DNA from 4 places in the Kocuria sp. CPCC 205231 genome. Region 4 is predicted to be linked to each of the others. Evidence: riboswitches for the same ligand, from Rfam matches in the RefSeq annotation. Region 4 holds a riboswitch; each other region holds the start of a gene.
What was found. Region 4 has a riboswitch for S-adenosylmethionine ahead of RF640_RS15185 (O-acetylhomoserine aminocarboxypropyltransferase/cysteine synthase family protein). Riboswitches for the same ligand answer to the same signal wherever they lie in the genome.
Positions count from the first base shown of each region.

Region 1: another riboswitch for S-adenosylmethionine. It lies ahead of RF640_RS05520 (bifunctional o-acetylhomoserine/o-acetylserine sulfhydrylase); the one in region 4 lies ahead of RF640_RS15185 (O-acetylhomoserine aminocarboxypropyltransferase/cysteine synthase family protein).
Region 2: another riboswitch for S-adenosylmethionine. It lies ahead of RF640_RS07200 (methylenetetrahydrofolate reductase); the one in region 4 lies ahead of RF640_RS15185 (O-acetylhomoserine aminocarboxypropyltransferase/cysteine synthase family protein).
Region 3: another riboswitch for S-adenosylmethionine. It lies ahead of RF640_RS08635 (LLM class flavin-dependent oxidoreductase); the one in region 4 lies ahead of RF640_RS15185 (O-acetylhomoserine aminocarboxypropyltransferase/cysteine synthase family protein).

Region 1 is NZ_JAVKPP010000004.1:193,024-198,613, reverse strand. Features, by position in the region: gene RF640_RS05525 (homoserine O-acetyltransferase) at 1-910, opposite strand, end outside; gene RF640_RS05520 (bifunctional o-acetylhomoserine/o-acetylserine sulfhydrylase) at 907-2,313, opposite strand; SAM riboswitch class IV at 2,390-2,505, opposite strand; gene RF640_RS05515 (VOC family protein) at 2,648-3,286, shown strand; gene RF640_RS05510 (CPBP family intramembrane glutamic endopeptidase) at 3,353-4,132, opposite strand; gene RF640_RS05505 (S9 family peptidase) at 4,246-5,590, shown strand, end outside.
Region 2 is NZ_JAVKPP010000005.1:229,629-235,218, reverse strand. Features, by position in the region: gene RF640_RS07220 (amino acid permease) at 1-354, shown strand, start outside; gene RF640_RS07215 (VOC family protein) at 437-853, opposite strand; gene RF640_RS07210 (SRPBCC family protein) at 856-1,353, opposite strand; gene RF640_RS07205 (helix-turn-helix transcriptional regulator) at 1,357-1,710, opposite strand; SAM riboswitch class I at 1,976-2,082, shown strand; gene RF640_RS07200 (methylenetetrahydrofolate reductase) at 2,153-3,079, shown strand; gene metE (5-methyltetrahydropteroyltriglutamate--homocysteine S-methyltransferase) at 3,136-5,541, shown strand.
Region 3 is NZ_JAVKPP010000006.1:249,229-254,818, reverse strand. Features, by position in the region: gene RF640_RS08645 (maleylpyruvate isomerase N-terminal domain-containing protein) at 1-268, shown strand, start outside; gene RF640_RS08640 (CoA-binding protein) at 354-818, shown strand; SAM riboswitch class IV at 961-1,075, shown strand; gene RF640_RS08635 (LLM class flavin-dependent oxidoreductase) at 1,154-2,572, shown strand; gene RF640_RS08630 (Vms1/Ankzf1 family peptidyl-tRNA hydrolase) at 2,666-3,796, opposite strand; gene RF640_RS08625 (hypothetical protein) at 3,957-4,175, shown strand; gene RF640_RS08620 (SDR family oxidoreductase) at 4,215-4,526, opposite strand; gene RF640_RS08615 (DUF4397 domain-containing protein) at 4,680-5,498, shown strand.
Region 4 is NZ_JAVKPP010000015.1:72,428-78,017, forward strand. Features, by position in the region: gene RF640_RS15175 (thiamine pyrophosphate-dependent enzyme) at 1-133, opposite strand, end outside; gene RF640_RS15180 (Lrp/AsnC family transcriptional regulator) at 375-827, shown strand; SAM riboswitch class IV at 941-1,062, shown strand; gene RF640_RS15185 (O-acetylhomoserine aminocarboxypropyltransferase/cysteine synthase family protein) at 1,100-2,428, shown strand; gene RF640_RS15190 (cystathionine gamma-synthase) at 2,437-3,624, shown strand; gene RF640_RS15195 (tellurite resistance/C4-dicarboxylate transporter family protein) at 3,696-4,823, opposite strand; gene RF640_RS15200 (sulfurtransferase) at 4,911-5,590, shown strand, end outside.

The DNA.
Region 1 (5,590 bases), on a different contig from region 4:
AGCTGTTGGCGTCGAAGCGGCCCGCCAGCTTGGACGCCTGGTGGTCGAGGTAGCTCTCCACCTGGTAGCGCCCCCGCCCGCCGGCGTGCGTGTCGATGACCTGCTCCTCGGCCTGCGGCGAGCGCCCGAACCGGTGGTGCAGCTCGTCGGCCGAGCGGTAGGTGATGTGGGCGATCCGCCGGGCCAGGCCCAGGCCCGTGACGGGCGGCGGGCCGTCGTAGTAGTCCCCGCCGCGGAAGTGCGGGTCCTGGCGGATCGCGAGGTTCTGCGCCTGGCCCCACGCGAGCTGCTCGGCGCTGGACTGGGCGCACGCGGCGACCACCGCGCACGCCCGGACGCGGTCCGGGTGGGTCACGGCCCACTCCAGGGCGCGGGCCCCGCCCATGGAGCCGCCGATGACCAGGCGCCAGGCGTCGATGCCGAGGACGTCGGCCAGCGCCGCCTCGGCGTGCACGGAGTCCCGGACGGTGATGAGCGGGAAGCGGGAGCCCCAGGGGCGGCCCTCGGGGTCCACGCTCGGCGGCGCGGGGGTCGCCGGGCCCGTGGACCCGTAGCAGCCGCCCACGATGTTGGTGCAGACCACGAACCACCGGTCCGTGTCGATGGCGGCGCCGGGGCCGATCAGGCCCTCCCACCAGCCGCCGCTCTCGGCGGCGCGCCGCTCGGCCTCGGGGGCGCCGGGGCGGGCCCGGCCGGCCGCCACGTGGGTGTCCCCGGTGAGGGCGTGCTCGACGAGCACCGCGTTGGAGGCGTCCGGGGCGAGCGTCCCCCACGTCTCGTAGGCGATCCGGACGTCGGGCAGCCGGAAGCCCGACTCGAGCTCGAGCTCGCCGATCCCGGCGACCCGCGGCACGCCGTCCTCGCGGACGGCGGTCCCGGCGCCGGAGCCCCTCACGACCGTCACGGTCACTCCTGTCCTCCCTGCGCGGCCGCGGCCGCGGCGAAGCCCTGCTCCAGGTCCGCCAGGATGTCGTCGATGTGCTCCAGGCCCACGGACAGGCGCACGAAGCCGGGCTCCACGCCGGCGGCCAGCTGCTCCTCGGGCAGGAGCTGGCTGTGCGTGGTGGACGCGGGGTGGATCACGAGGGAGCGCACGTCGCCGATGTTGGCGACGTTCGAGTGCAGGGTCAGGGCGTCCACGAAGGCGGCCCCGGCCTCCCGGCCGCCGTCGAGGACGAAGCCCAGGATCGACCCGGCGCCCCGGGGCGCGTACTTCTGCGCCCGCTCGTGCCACGGGGAGGACTCCAGCCCGGCCCAGGACACCGAGCGCACGTCCTCGCGGGCCTCGAGCCAGCGGGCCACCGTCCCGGCGTTGGCCACGTGCCGCTCCATCCGCAGGGACAGCGTCTCGATGCCCTGCTCGATGAGGAACGCGTTGAACGGGGAGATCGCCGAGCCGAGGTCGCGCAGCAGCTGCACCCTGGCCTTGAGGATGTAGGACAGGTTGACGCCGAAGGGCCCCTCCGCGCCCAGGGCCTCGGCGTAGACGAGGCCGCCGTAGGACTCGTCCGGCTGGTTGAAGCCGGGGAAGCGGTCCGGGTAGCGGCCGTAGTCGAAGGCCCCGGAGTCCACGATCACGCCGCCGATGGCCGTGCCGTGCCCGCCGAGGAACTTGGTGGCCGAGTGCACCACGACGTCCGCGCCCCAGCGCAGGGGCTGGACGAGGTAGGGGGTCGCCACGGTGTTGTCCACGATGAGCGGGACCTCGTGGTCGTGGGCGATCCCGGAGACCGTCTCGATGTCGAGGACGTCGTTGCGCGGGTTCGGGATCGTCTCGGCGAAGAAGGCCTTCGTGTTCGGCCGGACCGCCTGCCGCCACGCCTCGGGGTCGTCGGGGTCGGAGACGAAGGTGGTCTCGATGCCGAGCTTGGGCAGTGTGAACTTGAAGAGGTTGTAGGTCCCGCCGTACAGGCTGGGGCTGGCCACGAGGTGGTCTCCCGCGCCGGCGACGTTGAGCACGGCGAACGTCGTCGCCGACTGCCCCGCGCTGAGCATGAGGGCGCCCACGCCGCCTTCCAGGGCGGCGATCCGGTTCTCCACGACCTCCGTGGTCGGGTTGCCGATCCGCGTGTAGATCGGGCCGAGCTCGGCGAGCGCGAAGCGGTCGGCGGCGGCCTGGGCGTCGGGGAAGACGAAGGACGTGGTCTGGTGGATCGGCAGGGCGCGCGAGCCGGTGACCGGGTCGGGGCTCTGCCCCGCGTGGATCTGCCGGGTCTCGAAGGCCCAGCCCCCGGGGTTCTCGGGGGTGGGGCGCTCGGCCGCGTCGGTGCGGGCGGCGGAGGCGTCGGTGCTGGAGGCGGGGAGATCGGACATGCCGTGGGACTCCTTGTGGATCTCAGGGGTCCCGTCCCGGCCGAGGCGGTGCGGCCGGGAACGGCCGGGCGCCGGGGACCCGCGCTTGCTCGCTCGCCGGACGCGAGGAGCCTGGTCTTCACCCAGGGCACCCCACCGCGGTGGAGGGTTGCCGGCCAGCTAGCTGGGGCTTGGACGCTGGCGCTCATGACCTGGACAGCATTCTCCGGATCAGGCCCGCACGGCGTCAAGCCGGGGTCGGGCGTGACGCCCCGGCCGGGGTGCCGCCCGCACGGTGCCCGGCGCGTCGCGGACCGATTTGGAGACGAAACTCACAGGGTGCCACGATGTGCCCATGAGAGTCGACCACGTGTCCTACGCCTGCCGCCCGGAGGGCCTGGAGACCACCACCGAGCGCATCGCCGACCAGCTCGGGATCGAACCGGTCAAGGGCGGGGTGCACCCCCGTTTCGGCACCCGCAACATGATCCTGCCGCTCACGAACCACCAGTACGTGGAGGTCGTCGAGGTCCTCCAGCACCCGGCGGCGGAGAAGGCCCCCTTCGGGCAGGCCGTGCGGGCCCGGTCCGCCGCCGGCGGCGGCTGGCTGGGCTGGGTCGTGGAGGTCGAGGACCTCGCCCCCTTCGAGCAGCGCCTGGGGCGCCGCTCCGTGCCCGGCCACCGGGTCTTCCCGGACGGCCGGTGCCTCGAGTGGCACCAGATCGGCGTCAAGGGCCTGATCGCCGATCCGCAGCTGCCGTTCATGATCCACTTCGACTCCGCCCCGGAGATGCACCCGTCCCAGGCGCGGATCACGGACGTCGGGCTCGCGGGGATGACCATCGCCGGTGCCCCGGAACGGGTCGCCGAGTGGCTGGGCGCCCCCGTCGAGACCGCGCTCGAGGACCTCGAGGTCGACTGGCGCTATCCGGACGGCACCCCCGGGGTGCTCTCCGTCTCGTTCAGCACCCCGGACGGCGCCGTCACCATCTGAGGCCGGCCTGGTCCGCGACCGGGCCCGCAGTGCCCGGCGGCTGGGCCGCGCCCCGCGGGGCGGGTCTCAGCCCAGGAGCCGGGCTGCCCCGAGGAAGCCGACGGCGTCCAGCAGGAAGTGCGCGACGACGAGGGGCATCACCCGGCCGGTGCGCCGGTAGAGCTCCGCGAAGACGAGGCCCATCACCACGTTGCCGAGGAAGGGCCCGATCCCCTGGTAGAGGTGGTAGCTGCCGCGGAACAGGGCCGTGACCACCAGCACCACGGGCCAGCTCCACCCGATGCGGGTCAGCCGGTCGGTCAGGAACGCGACCACCACGACCTCCTCGACCAGGGCGTGGCGCACGGCCGAGAGCAGCAGCACGGGCACCGTCCACCAGTGCGCGGCGAGCCCGGACGTGGTCACCTCCGCGGTGACGCCCAGGGCCCGGCCGGCGCCGTAGAGCGCCAGCGTGCCCAGGCCCATGAGCAGGAAGAGCACGGTGCCGAGGCCCAGGTCCGGGAGGGGCATCCGGGCGTCGAGGCCGATCCGCCGGCGGACCGTGCCCAGCGCCCCGGCGGAGCCGGCGAGCAGGTAGAGCGCGAGCAGCACCGGCACCAGGTCCAGGGCGATCCCGGTGAGCTGGCGCAGCAGGTCGATGAGGGGCTGCGGGCTCAGCGGCGGGTTCATCGTGGCCTGCGCCTCGGACAGCGGTCCGCGCGCCAGGTGCTCGGCGAGGGACAGCGCGGCCCAGAGGGCCGAGGCGCCCAGGGACACCCCGAGCACGAGGAGCACCTGCAGCCACAGGTCGGCGCGGGTGGAGCCGAAGGCGGGCGGTCGCGGGGCGAGGTGGGCGGGGGTGCTCATGCGGCCATTCTGGCACCGGCCCGCCGGCCGCCCTGCGCAGCCCGCGCCGGGCCCCCCGGGCCCGCCCGGACCGCCCCCTCCCCAGCCGGGGCGTCTTCCCTAGGATGGGGACCATGACTGTCCTTCCCCCGCAGATCCGCCAGCAGCCCGTCGAGCGCGCCTTCCACGGCCACGTGTTCTCCGACCCGTACGAGTGGATGCGGGACAAGGACTCCCCCGAGGTGCTGGCCCACCTCACCGCGGAGAACGAGTACGCGGAGGCCGCCACCGCCCACCTCACGGGTCTGCGGGAGACGATCTTCGGGGAGATCAAGGACCGCACCCAGGAGACCGACCTGTCCGTGCCCAGCCGGCGCGGCGCCTGGTGGTACTTCGCCCGCACCGTGGAGGGCGGCGCGCACCAGGTGTTCTGCCGGGTCCCGGCCGTGACCACCGGTGACGTGCTCGCGGACTGGACCCCGCCCGTCGTCGAGCCCGGCACCCCCATGGCCGGGGAGCAGGTGCTCCTCGACGCCAACGCGGAGGCCGCGAAGCACGAGTTCTACTCCCTGGGCAGCTTCGACGTCTCCGAGGACGGGGAGCTGCTGGCCTGGGCCGAGGACGTCACCGGCGACGAGCGCTTCACCCTGCGGGTCCGGGACCTCACCACGGGGGCGCTGCTCGCCGACGAGATCCCCGGGACGTTCTACGGGTCCTTCCTCACCCCGGACGCGCACGCCGTGTACTACACGGTGGTGGACGAGTCCTGGCGCCCCCACCAGCTGCGCCGGCACGAGCTGGGCACCCCGGTGGCCGAGGACGTCGTCGTCCACGAGGAGACCGACCCCGGCCTGTGGCTCGGGGCGGGCCTGTCCGCGGACCGGCGCTGGATCGTGGTGGAGGCCATGTGCTCCGAGTTCTCGGAGCAGCTCATCCAGCCGGTCGCGGACCCGGCGGCGCCGCTGCGGGTGGTGCTGCCCCGCACCGACCGGGTGCTCTACGAGGCGGAGCCCCTGCTGCTGGACGGGCGGGAGCAGATCCTGCTGACCCACGACCACGAGGCCCCGAACTCCCAGATCTCCCTCATGGACCCGGCCGACCTCGGCCGTCCGGTCGCGGAGGTGGCCCTGCGCGACGTCGTGCCGGCCTCGGACACCGTCCGCGTCAACGGCTGCGCCGTGACGGCCACGCACCTGGTGGTCTCCGTCCGGGCGGACACCACGCTGCGGGTCCGGCTGCTCCCGCTCGCCGGGCTGGGCACTGACGCCCAGGCCGCCCCCGTGGAACCGGCCTTCGCCGAGGAGCTCTACACCGCGAGCGTCTCCGCCGCGGAGCACGACGCCCCCGTGGTGCGCCTGTCCTACACGTCCTTCACGACGCCCCCGCGCGTCTACGACCTCTTCGTGGCGGGCGCCACCGGGGACGACGGCGCACTGCCCGCCGAGCCGCTGCTGCGGCGCGAGGCCACGGTGCTCGGCG
Region 2 (5,590 bases), on a different contig from region 4:
GTGCTCTTCGGCTTCGCCGCCGTGGTGCTGAACTACCTGTGGCCCGAGACCGTGCTGCTGTGGATGCTCAACACCGTGGGCGCGACCTGCCTGGTCGTCTGGGGGCTCGCGCTGGTCTCGCAGATCGTCCTGCGCCGCCGCGCGGACCGGGACGGCACCGAGCTGCCCCTGCGGATGTGGGCCTTCCCGTGGCTGTCGTACCTGGCGCTGGCGCTCCTCGCCGGGATCGTCCTGCTCGGGCTGCTCGACGGCGCCGTGCGGGGCCAGCTCCTGCTCACGGCCGGGCTGGTGGCGCTCATCGCCCTGGCCTCGAAGGTGCTCGGCCGCCGGGCCGAGCACGCCCCGCAGGACTGATCCGGCGGAGCCGCGGCTCCGCCGGGGCCACGGGCACAGGACATGCCGCGGTGCGCGGCCGTCGCCGGCGCCGGTGACGGTGTCAGAGGCGGTGCTCCGGCGGGATCAGCGGGCGCTCGGCGCGGACCCGCAGCTCCTGGACCGCCCACGAGTTGCCGTCGGGGTCGCTGAAGCCGAAGACGGTGCCGCCGTCCCGCTCGTCGAGCACCGTGATCCCGCTCACCTCCACGCCCCGGGACAGCAGCTCCTCGCGGGCCGCCCGGGCGTCCGCGACCACCAGCTGGAGCCCGCGCAGGGATCCGGGGGCCATCTCCCGGTGGGCGGGGAGGTTGCCCACCACGATCGAGCAGCCGGACCCGGGCGGGGTCAGCTGGGCGATGTCCATCTGCTCGGTGGTGGTGTGGTGGTCGAGGTGGAAGCCGACCTGGTCCCGGTAGAACTCCACGGCCCGGTCGACGTCGCGCACCGGCACCAGCACCACCTCGAGCGTCCAGTCCACGGTCAGACCCCGCCCTGCGCGGTCCGCCCGCCCAGCAGCTCCTCGAGCCGCTCGTAGCCCTCGGCCACGCCCTTCTCCATGCCGGATCCGACCATCCCGTCGCGGGCCTCCTGGGACGCGTGGACGGTGTGCCCGCGCAGCCGGCACCGGCCGTCGCCCAGGTCCTCGAAATGCAGGTACTCCAGGTCCACGGCGTCGGGCCAGTCCTCGTACTCGAAGGTCTGGACCACGAGCTCGTTCTCGCGCACCGTGTGGAAGACGCCGCGGAAGGCGTACTCCTCGGTGCTGTCCTCGCCGCGCTGGACGAACCGGTAGGCGCCGCCGGGGCGGAACTCGAAGCCGTCGATCCGGGTCCGCAGCCCGCGCGGCCCGATCCACTGCCGGAACAGCTCGGGGTCGGCGTGGGCGCGGAAGACGTCGGCCACGGGGTGGTCGAACTCGCGCTCGAAGTCGATGAAGGGCAGGCCGTCGGGGACGGTCAGGTGCAGTGCGTGTCCCATGGTTCAGTCCTGGGTGTGCTGGCCGCGGTCCGCGGCTCGGGTGTCGAGCACGGCGTCGAGGCGGCGGAACTGCTCCTCCCGGACCAGCCGGTACCGGTCGATCCACGCGGTGAGCGCCTCGAGCCGTGCGGGGTCCAGGTGGACGGGCCGGCGCTGGGCGTCACGGGTGCGCGTGACGAGCTGCGCCTGCTCGAGGACCTGGATGTGCTTCGAGACCGCCTGGAGGGAGATCGCGAAGGGTTCCGCCAGTTCGGTGACCGTGGCCGGTCCGCGGCTGAGCCGGGCGACGATGCGGCGGCGGACCGGGTCGGCCAGGGCCAGGAAGGCCCTGTCGAGCTCGTCGTCGCCGGGATCCACGGTGTTTGTCAACTGATTCCTTGATCAACCTGTTGGTTGTCAAAGACTAGGCCGCCCGCCCCGGCCCGGCAAGACCCGAGACCGGATCGTGACGGCCCCGGACCTGCGCTCCTCATGGGCCTCGCCGCCGGTGCGTCGTCGCCGGTGCGTCGTCGCGCGTCGGTGTTGCGTCCTGTGACGCCGCGGTCGTCACAGTCGGCGCACCGGCGTCTTCTGGGCGCCCGCACTTGGCAGCGCGGCGGGGCAGCCGCTGGAATGGGTCCTGCATCTATCCAGAGCGGCCGAGAGACCTGGCTCGTCGACGCCGCAGCAACCATCCGCGCCCCCGCCACGGGGTGCGCGGAACGGTGCTCCCGCCAGGACCGATGGAGCTGTCGCAGCCTCCCGGGTCCACTCCGGGACGGCTGCTGCCCTCCCTCGGGGTGACCCTTGGAGGAAGAACGTGACACCACGCCCGACCGCCCGGCCGGCGCCGCCGTCCCTGTCCTACGAGCTCTATCCGCCGCGCAGCGCGGCGAGCGCCGACACGCTGCTGCGGACCATCGAGGAGCTCGAGCCCACCCGTCCCGACCACGTCTCGGTGACGTACAGCGGGGACGAGCAGCGCCGGGACAGCTCGCTCGCCCTGCTCGACCACCTCCTGGCGCGCACGAGCCTGCGGCCCCTGGCCCACCTGACGTGCGTCGGCAGCACTCGGGCCGAGCTGGAGCAGACCGTGGCCGCACTGGTCCGCCGCGGCGTCCGGGGCGTCCTGGCCCTGCGCGGCGACCTCGACCCGGGGGCCGAGCCGGGCGAGCTGCGGCACGCCGGCGAGCTCGTGGAGCTCGTGCGCGAGGTCGAGCAGCGCCACACCGCGGCCCTGGCGGCCGGCCGGCTCGCCGTGGGCGTGGCCGCCTACCCGACCCGGCACCCGGAGTCGCCGTCCTTCCGGCACGACGTCGAGGTGCTGCTGGCCAAGCAGCGCTCCGGGGCGGACTTCGCGATCACGCAGGTCTACTTCCGCCCGCAGCGCTACGAGCGCCTGGTCGCGGCGGCGCGGGCGGCCGGGGTGACGATCCCGATCGTCCCGGGGATCATGCCGGTCACCGACCCGCGGCGGCTCCGGACGCTGTGCCGGCTGGCGGGCCTGGCGCCCCACCCGGGCCTGGCCGCCGCGCTGGAGGACGCGCCCGGTCCTGCCGAGCGGCACCGCGCCGGCGTGGCCTTCGCGGCGCGGCTGGCCCGCGCCGCCCTGGACGCCGGCGCCCCCGGGCTGCACCTCTACACCTTCAACGAGCACGGGGCCGCGCTCGACCTGCTGGAGCACGTGGACCTCCCGCGCGTCCCGCACGTGCCCGTCGCGCTCGAGGACCTTCTGCTCCCCGCCTGAGCACGCGCCCACCCACCGTTCCGCACGACCCCTCGACACCCCTTCAGGAGACCACCATGACCACTGTCCCGTTCCCCGCCGCCACCATCACCGGCTACCCCCGGATCGGCCGCCGCCGCGAGCTGAAGAAGGCCCTGGAGGCCTACTGGGCCGGGCGCTCGACCCGCGAGGAGCTCGAGTCTGCGGCCGCCGACCTGCAGCTGGCGACCCACCGCCGGCTCGTGGAGCTGGGCCTCGGCGCCCGGGACTCGTCCCTGCCCGCGGCGTTCCCCCTCTACGACCAGGTCCTGGACACCACCGTGGCCCTCGGGGCGGTGCCGGCCCGCTTCGCCGATCTCGCCGACGCCGAGGGCCGGCTCGGCCTCGACGCGAGCTTCGTGCTGGCCCGCGGCGACGCCGGGCGCGCTCCCCTCGAGCTGACCAAGTGGTTCGACACCAACTACCACTACCTCGTGCCCGAGATCGGCCCGGAGACCCCGCTCCGCGCCACCGCCGACCGGCTCGTGGCCGACGTCCGCCGCGCCGCCGCACACGGCTTCACCGTCCGCCCGGTCCTCGTGGGCCCGGTGTCCTTCCTCCTCCTCGCCAAGGCCGACGACGACGCCCCCGCGGGCTTCGACCCGCTGCAGCGGCTCCCCGAGCTGCTGCCCGTGTACGCGCGGCTGCTCCAGGAGCTCGCCGCCGCCGGCGCGGACTGGGTGCAGCTGGAGGAGCCGGCCCTCGTGGCGGACCAGGACGTCCCCGGCGAGCAGCTCGCCTCGTCCGTGTGGGACGCCTACACGGGCCTGACCGCCGTGACCGGGCGCCCGCAGCTGTTCGTCACCACGTCCTACGGCTCCCCCGGGCCGCTGCTGCACCCGCTGGCCTGCTCCGGGGTGGAGGCCCTGCACCTCGACCTCGTCAAGGGCGCCGCCCCCACCGCCGAGGAGCTGGAGCTCTTCCGGGGCGAGGACTCCGCCGTGCTCGTGGCCGGCGCCGTGGACGGGCACAACGTGTGGCGGGCCGACCTGGCCGGCCGGCTCGACCAGCTCGCGGAGCTGGCCCGCGGGGGCGCCCAGGTGTCCGTGGCCTCCTCCACGTCCCTGTTCCACGTCCCGCACGACGTGGCCGAGGAGACCCGGCTGGACCCGCAGCTGCGGAGCTGGCTCGCCTTCGCCGACCAGAAGGTCGGCGAGATCGTCACCCTGGCCCGCGGTCTCGCCGCCGGGACGGAGGCGGTCGCGCCGGAGCTGGCCGAGGCCGCCGAGGCCCGCCGCACCCGGCAGGACGCCGCAGGGGTCCGGGACGCGGCCGTGCGCGAGCGCGCCGGGTCGCTGACCGCCGCGGACATCGGACGGTCTGCCGCGGAGGTCCGCCGGAGCGCCCAGGACGGCCGGGCCTTCACGGCCTCCGGCCCCCTGCCCCCGCTGCCCACCACCACGATCGGATCCTTCCCCCAGACCGCCGAGGTCCGTGCCGCCCGCGCCCGGCACCGCGCCGGCGCCCTGACGGACGCGCAGTACGACGCCTTCCTGCGGGAGGAGATCGAGCGGGTCGTGCGGCTGCAGGAGGAGCTGGGCCTGGACGTGCTGGTGCACGGCGAGCCGGAGCGCAACGACATGGTCCAGTACTTCGCCGAGCACCTCGACGGCTTCGCGACCACCGTCCACGGCTGGGTCCAGTCCTACGGCTCCCGCTGCACCCGCCCGTCGATCCTGTGGGGCGACGTCAGCCGGGAGGGTCCGGGCCTGCGCGGCGAGGCGTTCACGGTGCCGTGGATCGGCCACGCCCAGTCCCTCACCGACAAGCCGGTCAAGGGCATGCTGACTGGCCCGGTGACGATCCTCGCGTGGTCCTTCGTGCGCGACGACCAGCCGCTCGGCGAGACGGCGAACCAGGTGGCGCTCGCGCTGCGGGACGAGGTCGCGGACCTCGAGGCCGCCGGGATCGGGATCATCCAGGTGGACGAGCCGGCGCTGCGGGAGCTGCTGCCGCTGCGCCGCGCGGACCAGCCCGCCTACCTCGGCTGGTCGGTGGACGCGTTCCGCCTGGCCACCTCGGGGGTGCGGGACGAGACCCAGATCCACACCCACCTGTGCTACTCGGAGTTCGGCGAGGTGGTGGGGGCGATCGACGGCCTGGACGCCGACGTCACGAGCATCGAGGCGGCCCGGTCCCGGATGGAGGTGCTGACCGACCTCGAGGCCGCCGGCTTCTCCCGGGGCATCGGGCCGGGCGTGTGGGACATCCACTCCCCGCGCGTGCCCTCCCAGGAGGAGATCGAGCAGCTGCTCGAGCGGGCCCTCGAGCACGTCCCGGCGCGGACCCTGTGGGTCAACCCGGACTGCGGCCTGAAGACCCGCGGCTACGAGGAGACGAGGGCGTCGCTGGAGCACCTCGTGGCGGCGGCCCGGACGGCGCGCGAGCGGGTGGCGCAGCCCGCCGGCCGGCCGCTGATCGTCCAGCACGGCACCCGCGGCTGACCCCGGGCGCACCGGCCGGCCCGCGGGAGCCCGCGTGACCACGGACGTC
Region 3 (5,590 bases), on a different contig from region 4:
GCGCGTCGAGGACCTGCTGAGCACCCTCGCGGTGGAGGCCACGGTCCACCACCTGGACCTGATCCAGCACCTGGACGGCTCCCCGGGTCCCGCCGTGGACGGGCTCGCCGAGGTCCGCCGGGTCCTCACCGACCTGTGGGAGCGGGAACCGCTCGAGCACTGGAGCGACGAGCACTTCGCCCGCGTGGGCACCGGCCGGGCGGAGCTGACCGCCCAGGAGCGTGCGGAGCTGGGCGCGCACGCGGACCTCCTGCCGCTCTTCTCCTGACCCTCCCCCCTCCGCGAGGTCGCCGACACGTGCAATCCCGCGGAGGAAGAAGGAGGGGGAACGGGTTCCGTGCCAGGCTGGGGGCATGAGCCGCAACGACCCCGCCGTCATCGACCGCCTCATGGCACGGCCCGGCCGGTGGGCCGTGGTGGGGTTGACCGGCAACACGGCCCGTCCGGCGCACTCGGTGGCGAAGCGGATCCGGGACGACCTCGGCATGACGATCGTCCCGGTCAACCCGAAGGGCGAGCCGGTGCACGGCGAGCCCGGCCACCGCACGCTCGCCGAGGTCCCGGGGCCGATCGACGTGGTGGACTGCTTCGTGAACTCCCGCCGCGTCGGCGCGGTGGTGGACCAGGCCATCGCCGTGGGCGCCGCCGCGGTGTGGCTGCAGCTGGGCGTCGTCGACGAGGACGCCGCCGCCCGGGCGGAGCGGGCCGGCCTCGACGTGGTCATGGACACCTGCCCCCTGATCGAGCTCCGGTCCCTGCTCCGGCGGGGCTGGACCCTGGACCCGGGCCGGACCCCGCCGCTCGCCCCGCCCGGCTGAACGACCCGGCTGAGCGACCCGGCGGAGCCGCCCGAACCGGGTGGGCGCAGGCCCGATGCGGGCCGGGACCGTCCCCGTGCGGCGGGACCGCACAGGGGTTGCACCCGGTCAGGGGCCACCCGCTAAGCTGTCCCCCGACGACGATGACGAGTCCCGACACGAAGCTCTGGCTGGTCGGGCGGCAACCCTCTCCCGTAGCGGGGTGCCCCAGATGAACATCGGGCCGCGGTGCACGTGCTCCGCGGCAAGTACGGCGCCCACCAGTGCGTCGGACCCGCGGGCAGGTCTCCACGACGCACGGGCGCGGGTCGGCATCGACCCGGGAGGAACACCCCATGAGCAAGCGCATCGCCCTGAACGCCTTCGACATGACCTGCGTGGGCCACCAGGCCCCCGGTCTGTGGAAGCACCCCCGCTCCCGGGCGGACGAGTACAACACGATCGAGTACTGGACGGACGTCGCCCAGGTCCTGGAGAAGGGGCTCTTCGACGCGCTGTTCCTCGCGGACGTCGTCGGGTACTACGACGTCTACCAGAACTCCGCGGCCCCGGTGATCCGGGACGCCACCCAGATCCCGGTCAACGACCCCTTCATGCAGATCTCCGCGATGGCGGCCGTGACGAAGCACCTCGGCTTCGGCGTGACGAGCGCGATCACCTACGAGCAGCCGTACCCGCTCGCCCGGAAGTTCGCGACCCTCGACCACCTCACGAAGGGCCGGATGGGCTTCAACGTGGTGACGTCCTACCTGAAGTCGGCCGCCGAGAACCACGGGCTGACGGAGCAGATCTCCCACGACGAGCGCTACGAGATCGCCGAGGAGTTCATGGAGGTCTGCTACAAGCTCTGGGAGGGCTCCTGGGAGGACGGCGCGGTCCGGCGCGACCGGGTCAACGGGGTCTTCGCCGACCCGGCGCTCGTCCACCCGATCCAGCACCACGGCAGGTACTTCGACGTCCCCGGCATCGGGCTGACCGAGCCGTCCCCGCAGCGCACGCCGCTGATCTTCCAGGCCGGGGCCTCCTCCCGCGGGCGGGCGTTCGCCGGCCGCCACGCGGAGGCGGTGTTCGTGGGCGGCATCCGCCCGGACCTGACCCGGGTGGTGACCGACAAGCTGCGCGACGAGGCGGAGGCCGGCGGGCGGGACCGGGACGACCTCAAGATCTTCGCCATGCTGCACGTGATCGTCGACGAGACCGACGCGAAGGCCGAGCAGAAGCGCCGCGACTACGAGCGGTACGCGGACACCGACGGCGCGCTGGGCCTCGTGGGCGGCTGGTCCGGGCTGGACCTGGGCCGCTACGACGAGAACGACGTCCTGGAGTACATCAAGACCGACTCGATCCAGTCCTTCCTGACCCCCTTCACCACGGCCGACCCGCACAAGAAGTGGACGATCAAGGAGGTCGCCAAGCACATCTCGATGGGCGGCATGGGCGTGCCGATCGTCGGGTCCCCGCAGACCGTGGCCGACGAGCTCGAGCGGTGGATCGACGAGGGCGGGCTGGACGGCATCAACCTCGCCTACCACGTGTCCCCGGGCTCGTTCGAGGACTTCGTGGAGTGGGTCGTGCCGGAGCTGCAGAAGCGCGGCCGCTACCGCACCGGCTACGAGGGCACCACGCTGCGCGAGAACCTCTACGGCAAGGGGCAGACCAAGGTGCTCGGCACCCACCCCGCCGCCGCGTTCCGGGGCGCCTACGCGGGCAGGCCCTCCGCCGCGGACACCCCCGCCCGCCAGCTGGCCCTCTGACCCCCGTCCCCTGACCCCGCGGCTCCGCCGAGAGCACGGGGCAGGGCACGGACGAGGGGCCCCCGCGTGCGGGGGCCCCTCGTCCGTGCCGGGTCAGGACGCCGGTGCGGCGCTCCAGCGCAGCAGGGCCGCGACGTCCGTGCCGTGGGGCAGCGCCCCCGGCGGCACGAAGACGGGGCGGCCGTCGGTCAGCACCGCGGCGCGCACCAGCGCGGCGTCGGCGGAGACCCGGCCCAGCACGCCGGCGCCCACGGCCTCCGACTCCTCCAGGGCGATCCACGGCTCGGCGTCCAGGGCGATGAGCTGCTGCTCCGTGTCCAGGTGGGTGTCGTCGATCAGCAGCGTCTCCGCCTGGGCCTGCTGCAGGGCGGAGACCACGGGCGCCATCCCCGAGACGGCGGTGGGGTCCGCGCGTCCCTGCTGCTCGGCGAGCCGCTCGAGCAGCGCCTGCTGGCGGTGCGCCACGACCTCCGCCACGCGCTCCTCGACCTGGTGGTCGAAGTCGGCGGACTTGCTGCCCTCCGCCCGGGTGTTGGCGTCCACGACGCTCAGCATCCCCCGGCTCGCCTTGGACAGCTGCTCCTCGACCAGGCCCCGGGCCCGCAGGTCCCCGGCCAGGACGACGAGCTGGGCCCCGCTCTCGGCCACGACCTTGTCGATCTGCTCGGCCACCTGCTCGGTGTTGCGCCGCCACACGTCCTCCGTGTGCCGCTGCCAGCGCCCCTGCGACCAGCCGCCCCCGGGGAACTTCTTCAGGTGCTCGGTCTCGCCCTCGATCTGCTGCTCGTCCGCGGCCCGGACGCGGCTGGCGTGCTGGAGGCAGATCTCGCCGCCGTCCCGGCCCACCTCGGCGACCACGTACGGGAAGTCGTCCGGGCGGTGCCGGAACAGGGGAGTGAGATCGGGGACGTCCTCCACCTGGACGACACCGCTGCCGGCCCGGGGCCCGGGGAGGACCTCGTCGATCTCCACGGTGCCTCCGCGCACCAGCAGGTACCGGCACACCGGGTCCGGCACGCCCTCGGCCGGGCGCACGGCGGCCTCCACCGCGGCGAGGTCGGCCTTGCTCGCACCCTGGCGCTCCAGCTCTCGGCAGATGTTCTCCGGAAGCACGTCGATGGCGTGCAGCGAGTCGACGGTGCCGGTGCTGATGTCCGTGTACACGGTGCACCAGGGGCCCTTGCTCTTGAACAGTTCGGCGTAGCGGTGGAATCGGCTCGTCATGATCGACAACTCCTGCTGTTGAGCGGTGCTTCCTGTGGTGCAGACCACGTTATCCGACCACCAGGGGGCTGGGAACAGACGACCCGACGAGTAGGGTCGGAGGCACACGACCGGCCCCACGGCCGGTGGTCCCGCAGGTCCCACGACGCAGGAGGCAGTCATGAGCGACGTACCCGAGTACGACGAGGCCGACCGGCTCGAGCAGTCGATCGACGCCGATCAGCAGGATCTCGACGACCAGGACGAGGAGGCTCCGGTGCACGCGCCCGACCGCTCGGAGGCGTCCTCCCTCGAGGCGAACCCCGACGACCTCGTGGAGCAGGACCAGGAGGTCGTCCTCGACGAGCCGCAGGAGGTCTCCACGCTCGAGGAGGAGTGAGCCGCGCACCGCGCGGGGGCAAGGACCCCGCGCGGTGCGTCACACCGCGGACCAGCCGCCGTCCGAGGGCATGATCACGCCGTTGACGTTGGAGGCGTCGTCGCTCGCGAGGAAGGCGATGACGGCGGCGACCTGCTCTGCCGTGGCCGTGGCACCGGGGGCGACCGCGTTGGTGCGGATGCCGTCCGCGGCGTGCGTGAGGGCGGTGCTCTTCGTCAGCCCGGCCACGGCGTGCTCGGAGGCGGTGTAGGCCGCGCCCGCGGCGGAGCCGCGCAGGGCCGCCTCGGAGGCCACGTTGACGATCGCTCCCCGTCCGGAGGCCCGGAGCAGCGGGATCGCCGCGCGGGCCACGGCGCCGCCCTCTTCATGGTGGTGCGGAACGGGCCCGGAAAAACTTCCCGGAAAAAATGTGACCTGCTGCATCCACGGAGGGGTCAACGGCGGTAGTACGGGTGCAAGGTCGATTCCGCTTCCGCCAGGGAGCCCGTTCAAGGAGCAGTTACCATGCGCAAGACCCTTTCCGCCGCAGCAGTCCTCGGCCTCGGTGCCGGTGCCCTCAGCATGAGCCCGGCGTTCGCCGCCGAGCACGCCGAGCTCTCCGTGCTCCACGGCGTCCCCGACACCGTCGTGGACGTCTACGTCAACGGTGAGCTCACCCTCGACGACTTCGAGCCGGGCACCCTGGCCGGCCCGCTGGAGCTGCCCGCCGGCAGCTACGACCTGGCCATCACGGCCCCCGACGCCGCCGACGCCTCGGAGCCGATCATCGGTCCCGTCACCGCCGACCTGCAGACCGGGATGAGCTACACGGCCGCGGCCCACCTCGACGCCGAGGGCAACCCCACGGCCGCCCTGTTCACCAACGACATGTCCGAGATCGAGGCCGGGAAGTCGCACCTGACCGTCCGGCACGTGGCCGCGGCCCCGGCCGTGGACGTCCTCGCGGGCGACCAGGCGATCATCACCGGGCTCGAGAACCCGAACGAGGAGACCCTCCCGGTCGACGCCGGCACGGTCTCGGCGTCCGTGGCCGCCGCGGGCACCACCGAGCCCGTCATCGGCCCCGCCGATCTCGAGCTCGCCGAGGGCACCCACAACATCGTGTACGCGTGGGGCTCCCTCGAGGCCGGGAACCTGGACCTCGCCGTCCAGACCCTGGAGGGCATGGAGCAGGCGCCCGAGGCCGTGCCGGGCGGCCAGTCCGGCCTCGCGGCCCAGGAGCAGCGCACGATGCTGACCGCCGGCCTCGCGGCCGCCGGTGCGCTCGGGCTGATCGGCGCGGCGTACGGTGCCCGCCGGGTGCTCGCGGGGAACCGCCGGTAGTGAGCGGTCCTGACAGGCACGGTCCGGGTGCGCGGCAGGCTGCGGCCCACCGCGCGCCCGGACCGACAACTCCCGGCACCCGTCGTCGTCTG
Region 4 (5,590 bases):
CGAGCAGCCGCCCGCTCGGGTCGACCATGCGGATCTCGCCGCGGGCCGGGAGCATGTACTGCTCCGGTGTGATGCCGAAGCTCTGGGAGGCCCGGAGGATCGGGTCCTCGGGGGTCTCGACGGTCTGGCTCATGGTGTCCCCTCGGTCGGTCCCCGGTGCGGCCGCGGTCCGGGGAGGGCAGGAAGGTGGTGCGGCTCTGTCTCCCCAGTATGGGAACCGGGCATGGTTCGTATCCACAGAGCGGGGAAAATGCAGAAGTCTGAGACGGACAGTGCACCGCGCGTGGACGAAATGTTCTAGTGTGGCGTGGAGCACACGCATTCGTCCGACACGTTCCGGGCCCCGCGCCCGACCCGCCCCGAAGGAGCCCGCCGTGCCCTCGACCCCCGTGCCGCTGGACGAGACCGACCGGAAGATCCTCGCGGAGCTGTCCCGGGAAGCGAGGCAGTCCGTGACGGCGATCGCCGCGGCCGTGCACGTCTCCCGCGCCCACGCCTACGCCCGGATCAACCGGCTCCGGGACGAGGGGGTGATCCTGCGCTTCAGCACCGTGATCGACCCGGTCCGGGCGGGCCTGCAGGCCTCCGCGTACGTGACGCTCAAGCTCCAGCAGAACACCTGGCGGGAGCTGTGCGCCCAGCTCCAGGCGATCCCCGCCGTGCACCACATCGCCCTGGTGGGCGGGAACTTCGACGTCATGCTCCTCGTGCGGGCCGTGGACACCGTGCACCTGCGGCAGGTGATCTTCGAGCACGTCCAGCAGCTGCCCGGCGTGGTGGACACCCAGACGTTCCTGATCTTCGAGGACATCGACACCCGGGCCTGACGCGCCGGCCCCGCGCCGGGCCCGGCGCGCACGGCCGGCGTCACGAACCGTCACGGTCGTCATCTTCCGACGCGGAGGGACACCCACTACCTCTGCGCATAGTGTTGTTCCAGCTTCACGAGACGTGACCGCCAAGCTCCGACTTGGTCACGCACCAACCCCATGCTCATTGGGTGGTTCGGATGAGGAAGCGGCCTGCATCTTCCGCGGCGTGCCCACCGGGCCCGCGCGGATGACCGGTGCGGGTAAGAGCAAGGCACAGGAGCAGCGCCATGTCCATCCCCGTGACCGACCACGACCTCGCGACCCGGCAGATCCACGCCGGCACCCACGACCAGGTCGTCCAGCGCACCCTGACGGTGCCGATCTACCAGACCGCGGCCTTCGAGTTCCCGGACTACGAGGCGGCCCGGCAGATGTTCGCCCAGACCCGGGCAGGCTTCACCTACACGCGCACCGGCAACCCCACGGTGGCCGTGCTCGAGCAGCGGATCAGCGACCTCGAGGGCGGCGCGGGCGCCGTGGCGACCGGCTCGGGCCAGTCCGCCGTGGCCGTGGCGCTGCTGGCCCTGCTCGGCCAGGGCGCCGGGAAGCATCTCGTGGCCTCCGAGAAGCTCTACGGGGGCACGGTGGACCTGCTCACCGACTCCTTCGCTGACTACGGCATCGAGGTCTCCTTCGTGGACCCCACCGCCCCGGGGGCGTGGGCCGCGGCCGTGCGCCCCGACACCCGCGCGTTCCTGCTCGAGTCCATCGGCAACCCGCTGGCCACCCTCCCGGACCTGCCCGGGATCGCCGACGTCGCCCGGACCGCCGGCGTGCCCGTCGTCGTCGACAACACCCTCGCGTCCCCGGCCCTGTACCGGCCGCTGGAGAAGGGCGCGGACATCGTGGTGCACTCGGCCACCAAGTTCCTGGGCGGGCACGGCAACGCGCTCGCCGGGGCGGTCGTGGACGGCGGGACCTTCGACTGGTCCGCCCGGCCGGACAAGTGGCCGCAGTTCACCCAGGCCCGCGCCCGCTGGGGCGGACTCAGCCTCGTCGACAAGTGCGCCGCCGCCAGCCCCTACCTGCACCTGGTCCGGGCGAAGTACGTGCACGACCTCGGCACCACGCTCTCCCCGTTCAACGCCAGCCAGATCCTGCAGGGCACCGAGACCCTCGACCTGCGCGTGGCCCGCCACACGGCCTCGGCGCTGGCGGTGGCCGAGTTCCTGGCCGGGCACCCCGCCGTCGCCCGCGTCCACCACCCCGGCGTGCCCGGGGACCCCGGCGCCGGGATCGCGGCCCGGGACTTCCCGCGCGGGACCGGCTCCGTGTTCTCCTTCGACCTCGCCGCCCCGGACGGCGCCGTGGGCCCGTTCATCGACGCGCTCCGGCTGTTCAAGCTGGTCGCCAACATCGGGGACACCCGCAGCCTCGTGGCCCACCCGGCGGCCATGACCCACTGCCGCCTGACCCCCGAGCAGCGCCGGGCCGGCGGGATCGCCGAGACCACGATCCGGCTCTCGATCGGCCTCGAGTCCCCCCAGGACCTCGTGGCCGACCTCGGCCAGGCCCTCGACACCGTCGTCACCGCCGTCCAGACCACCCGGAAGTGAGCCCCGCCATGACGTCCCCCACCGAGACCCGCACCCGCCACCGGGGCTTCACGACCACCGCCGTCCACGCCGGCCAGGAGCCCGACCCGCTGACCGGGGCGGTCATCCCGCCGATCTACCAGACCTCCACGTTCGCCCAGGACGGGATCAACGTGCTGCGCGCCGGGCACGAGTACAGCCGCGGCTCCAACCCCACCCGCAGCGGCTTCGAGGAGCAGCTCGCGGCCCTGGAGCGCGGCGAGCGGGGGTTCGCGTTCGCCTCGGGGATCGCGGCAGAGGACGCCCTGCTGCGCGCCGTGCTGCGCCCGGGCGACCACATCGTGCTCGGCGCCGACGGCTACGGCGGCACCAACCGGCTGATCACCCGGGTCCTCGCCCCGTGGGACATCGGGCACACGCCCGTGGAGATCACGGACCTCGACGCCGTCCGGGCGGCCGTGCGCCCCGGCGCCACGAAGGTGCTGTGGCTCGAGACGCCGTCCAACCCGCTGCTCGGCATCGCCGACGTCGCGGCGTGGGCGCAGCTGGCCCGGGACGCCGGGGCGCTGCTCGTCGTCGACAACACCTTCGCGTCCCCGTACCTGCAGACCCCCCTCGAGCTCGGCGCGCACGCCGTGGTGCACTCCACCACGAAGTACATCGGGGGGCACTCGGACGTGCTCGGCGGCGCCGTGGTCGTGGGCACGGCCCAGTGGCGCGGGGCCCCGCTCGCCGAGGCGGTCGGCTTCCAGCAGTTCGCCGCCGGCGCCGTGGCGGGCCCCCAGGACAGCTACCTGGCCGCCCGCGGGCTCAAGACCCTGAGCCTGCGGATGGAGCGCCACCAGGACAACGCGCAGCGGATCGCCGAGTGGCTCCTGGAGCGCCCCGAGGTCGCGCAGGTGCTCTACCCCGGGCTGCCCGGGCACCCCGGCCACGCGCTCGCCGCCGCGCAGATGCGCGGGTTCGGCGGCATGGTCTCCTTCCGGCTGACCGGCGGGGAGGCCGCGGCCCGGGCGGTGGCGGAGGGCACCCGGCTGTACTCGCTGTCGGTGAGCCTGGGCGGGGTGGAGTCCCTGATCTGCTACCCCTCGGAGATGACGCACGCCTCCGTGAAGGGCACTGCGCTGGCCGTGCCCGTGGACCTGGTGCGGCTCTCGGTGGGCATCGAGGACGTCGAGGACCAGTTGGAGGACCTCGAGCGCGCGCTCACCGCCTGACCGGTCCTTTCCGCCCGGTCGGCTGCGCCGCCGGCGCCGCCGGCGGCGCCGGCGGCGCCGGTTCCGCCGGGTCAGCGGGCGGCGCCCGGTCCGCCCCCTGGGTCCGGCCTGACGGCCGCGTCCGGCTCCGGCCAGGCCGGAGCCGGATCCTCCCGGCCGAGGAGCAGCCGGCGGACCAGGTGCACGAGCATGGCAGTGAACACCATCGCCCAGGCGCTCAGGGCCACCCACAGCCAGACGGCCCCGACCAGACCCACGATCGGCAGGTCGTCCGCGCGGCCCAGATAGATGCTGGCCACGGCGTACATCCCCAGCGGGAAGACCACACTCCACAGCGAGGACTCGTAGCGCAGCGGCACCCGGTGCAGGCGGTGGCGCCACCACCCGGCCGCCACCAGGGCCGGGATCAACCAGGTGGCGAACGCCCAGAAGACCAGGCCCAGACCCGCCACGAGCCCGCGGACCACAGCGACCATCGGGGTGTCGGACATCTCCACGATCCGGGAGGCCGCCAGCACGGTGATGGCGCACGCGCCCATCGCCACCCAGTACGGCGGGGTCAGGTCGACCGGCCGCAGCGGATAGAGCATCATGCGCAGCGTCACGAGCACGCCCGCCGCGGCGTAGAGGAACAGCCCCACGGACCAGCAGGCGACCGCGACGACGGAGAGCACGTGCCGCCAGGCGTCGCTGCCCACCACCGGGTCCAGGGCCGCGGCGGCCACGGCCACGGACTGGCTGGCCACCACCCAGATGAACCAGGTCCCGTTGGCGGTGCTGACCACGGGGCGGGTGCGCCGGGAGAGCACCGCGCTCCACGGGACCACGTAGCCGAGGCCCAGCCACACCGCCCCGGCGAGTCCTAGGAGCGCGGCCGTGGCCCCGTGCCAGCCCGTCGTCGCGAGCCGGGACGCCAGCACGTTCGTGCCGGCCACGAAGGTGAAGAAGCCGAACGCGCGGCGAGGGTCGAGGAACTCCACGACGAACTCTCGCCGGAAGACGGCGAACCGCCAGACGGTGAGCAGGCACAGCGCCGCCCAGCTGCCCGCGCACACCGCGAGCAGGGCCGTGGACAGCGCGGCGAAGCCCTGCATCTGCAGGCCCACCGAGAGGATGCCGCTGGCCATGACGAGGGCGAAGTAACCGGGCGCCAGGCCGCGGACGCCGCCGAGGACACGTTGTCGGAGCGATTCGGCCACCTGCCCAGGCTACCGGGGCCCCGCCCGCGGCCCCGCTCCGTGCGGCTGCCGGGACGGTACTGCCCCGGCGGAACTAGCCTTGGACGCATGAGCACCGGCACCCGGAACGACGACATCAGCGCATCGCTCGAGCTCCCCGGGCCCGTGGTGAGCACCCACTGGCTGGCCGAGCACCTCCAGGACCCCCGGCTGGTGCTCGTGGACGCGAGCTCCACGCTCAACCGGACCGAGGAGGCCCTCCCCGGGGCGGTGCTCCTGGACCTGGACGGGCCCTTCTCGGACCCGTCCTCGGACCTGCCGCACACGGCGCCCCCGGCGGAGCAGCTGAGCGCGGCGGCCCGGGCGCTCGGCATCTCGCGCACGAGCACGGTGGTGGCCTACGACGCCAAGGGCGTCTTCGCGTCCGCCCGCGTCTGGTGGCTGCTCCGGACCGCGGGCTTCGACCGGGTCGCCGTCCTCGACGGCGGTCTCCCGGCGTGGGCCGCGGAGGGCCGGCCCACGGGGGCGCACGCCGCGCCGCCGGCCGAGCCCGGCGACGTGGAGCTCGTGCCCCGTCCGGGCGGCTTCGTCGGGGCGGAGGACGTCGCCCGCGCCCTGGCCGACCCGGGCGCCACCGTCCTGGACGCCCGCTCCGCCGGCCGGTTCGCGGGCACCGAGCCCGAGCCGCGGCCGGGTCTGCGCCCCGGGCACATGCCGGGGGCGGTCAGCCTGCCCTACACCGACCTGCAGGACGGACAGGGGCGGCTGCTGCCGCTGCCGCAGCTGCG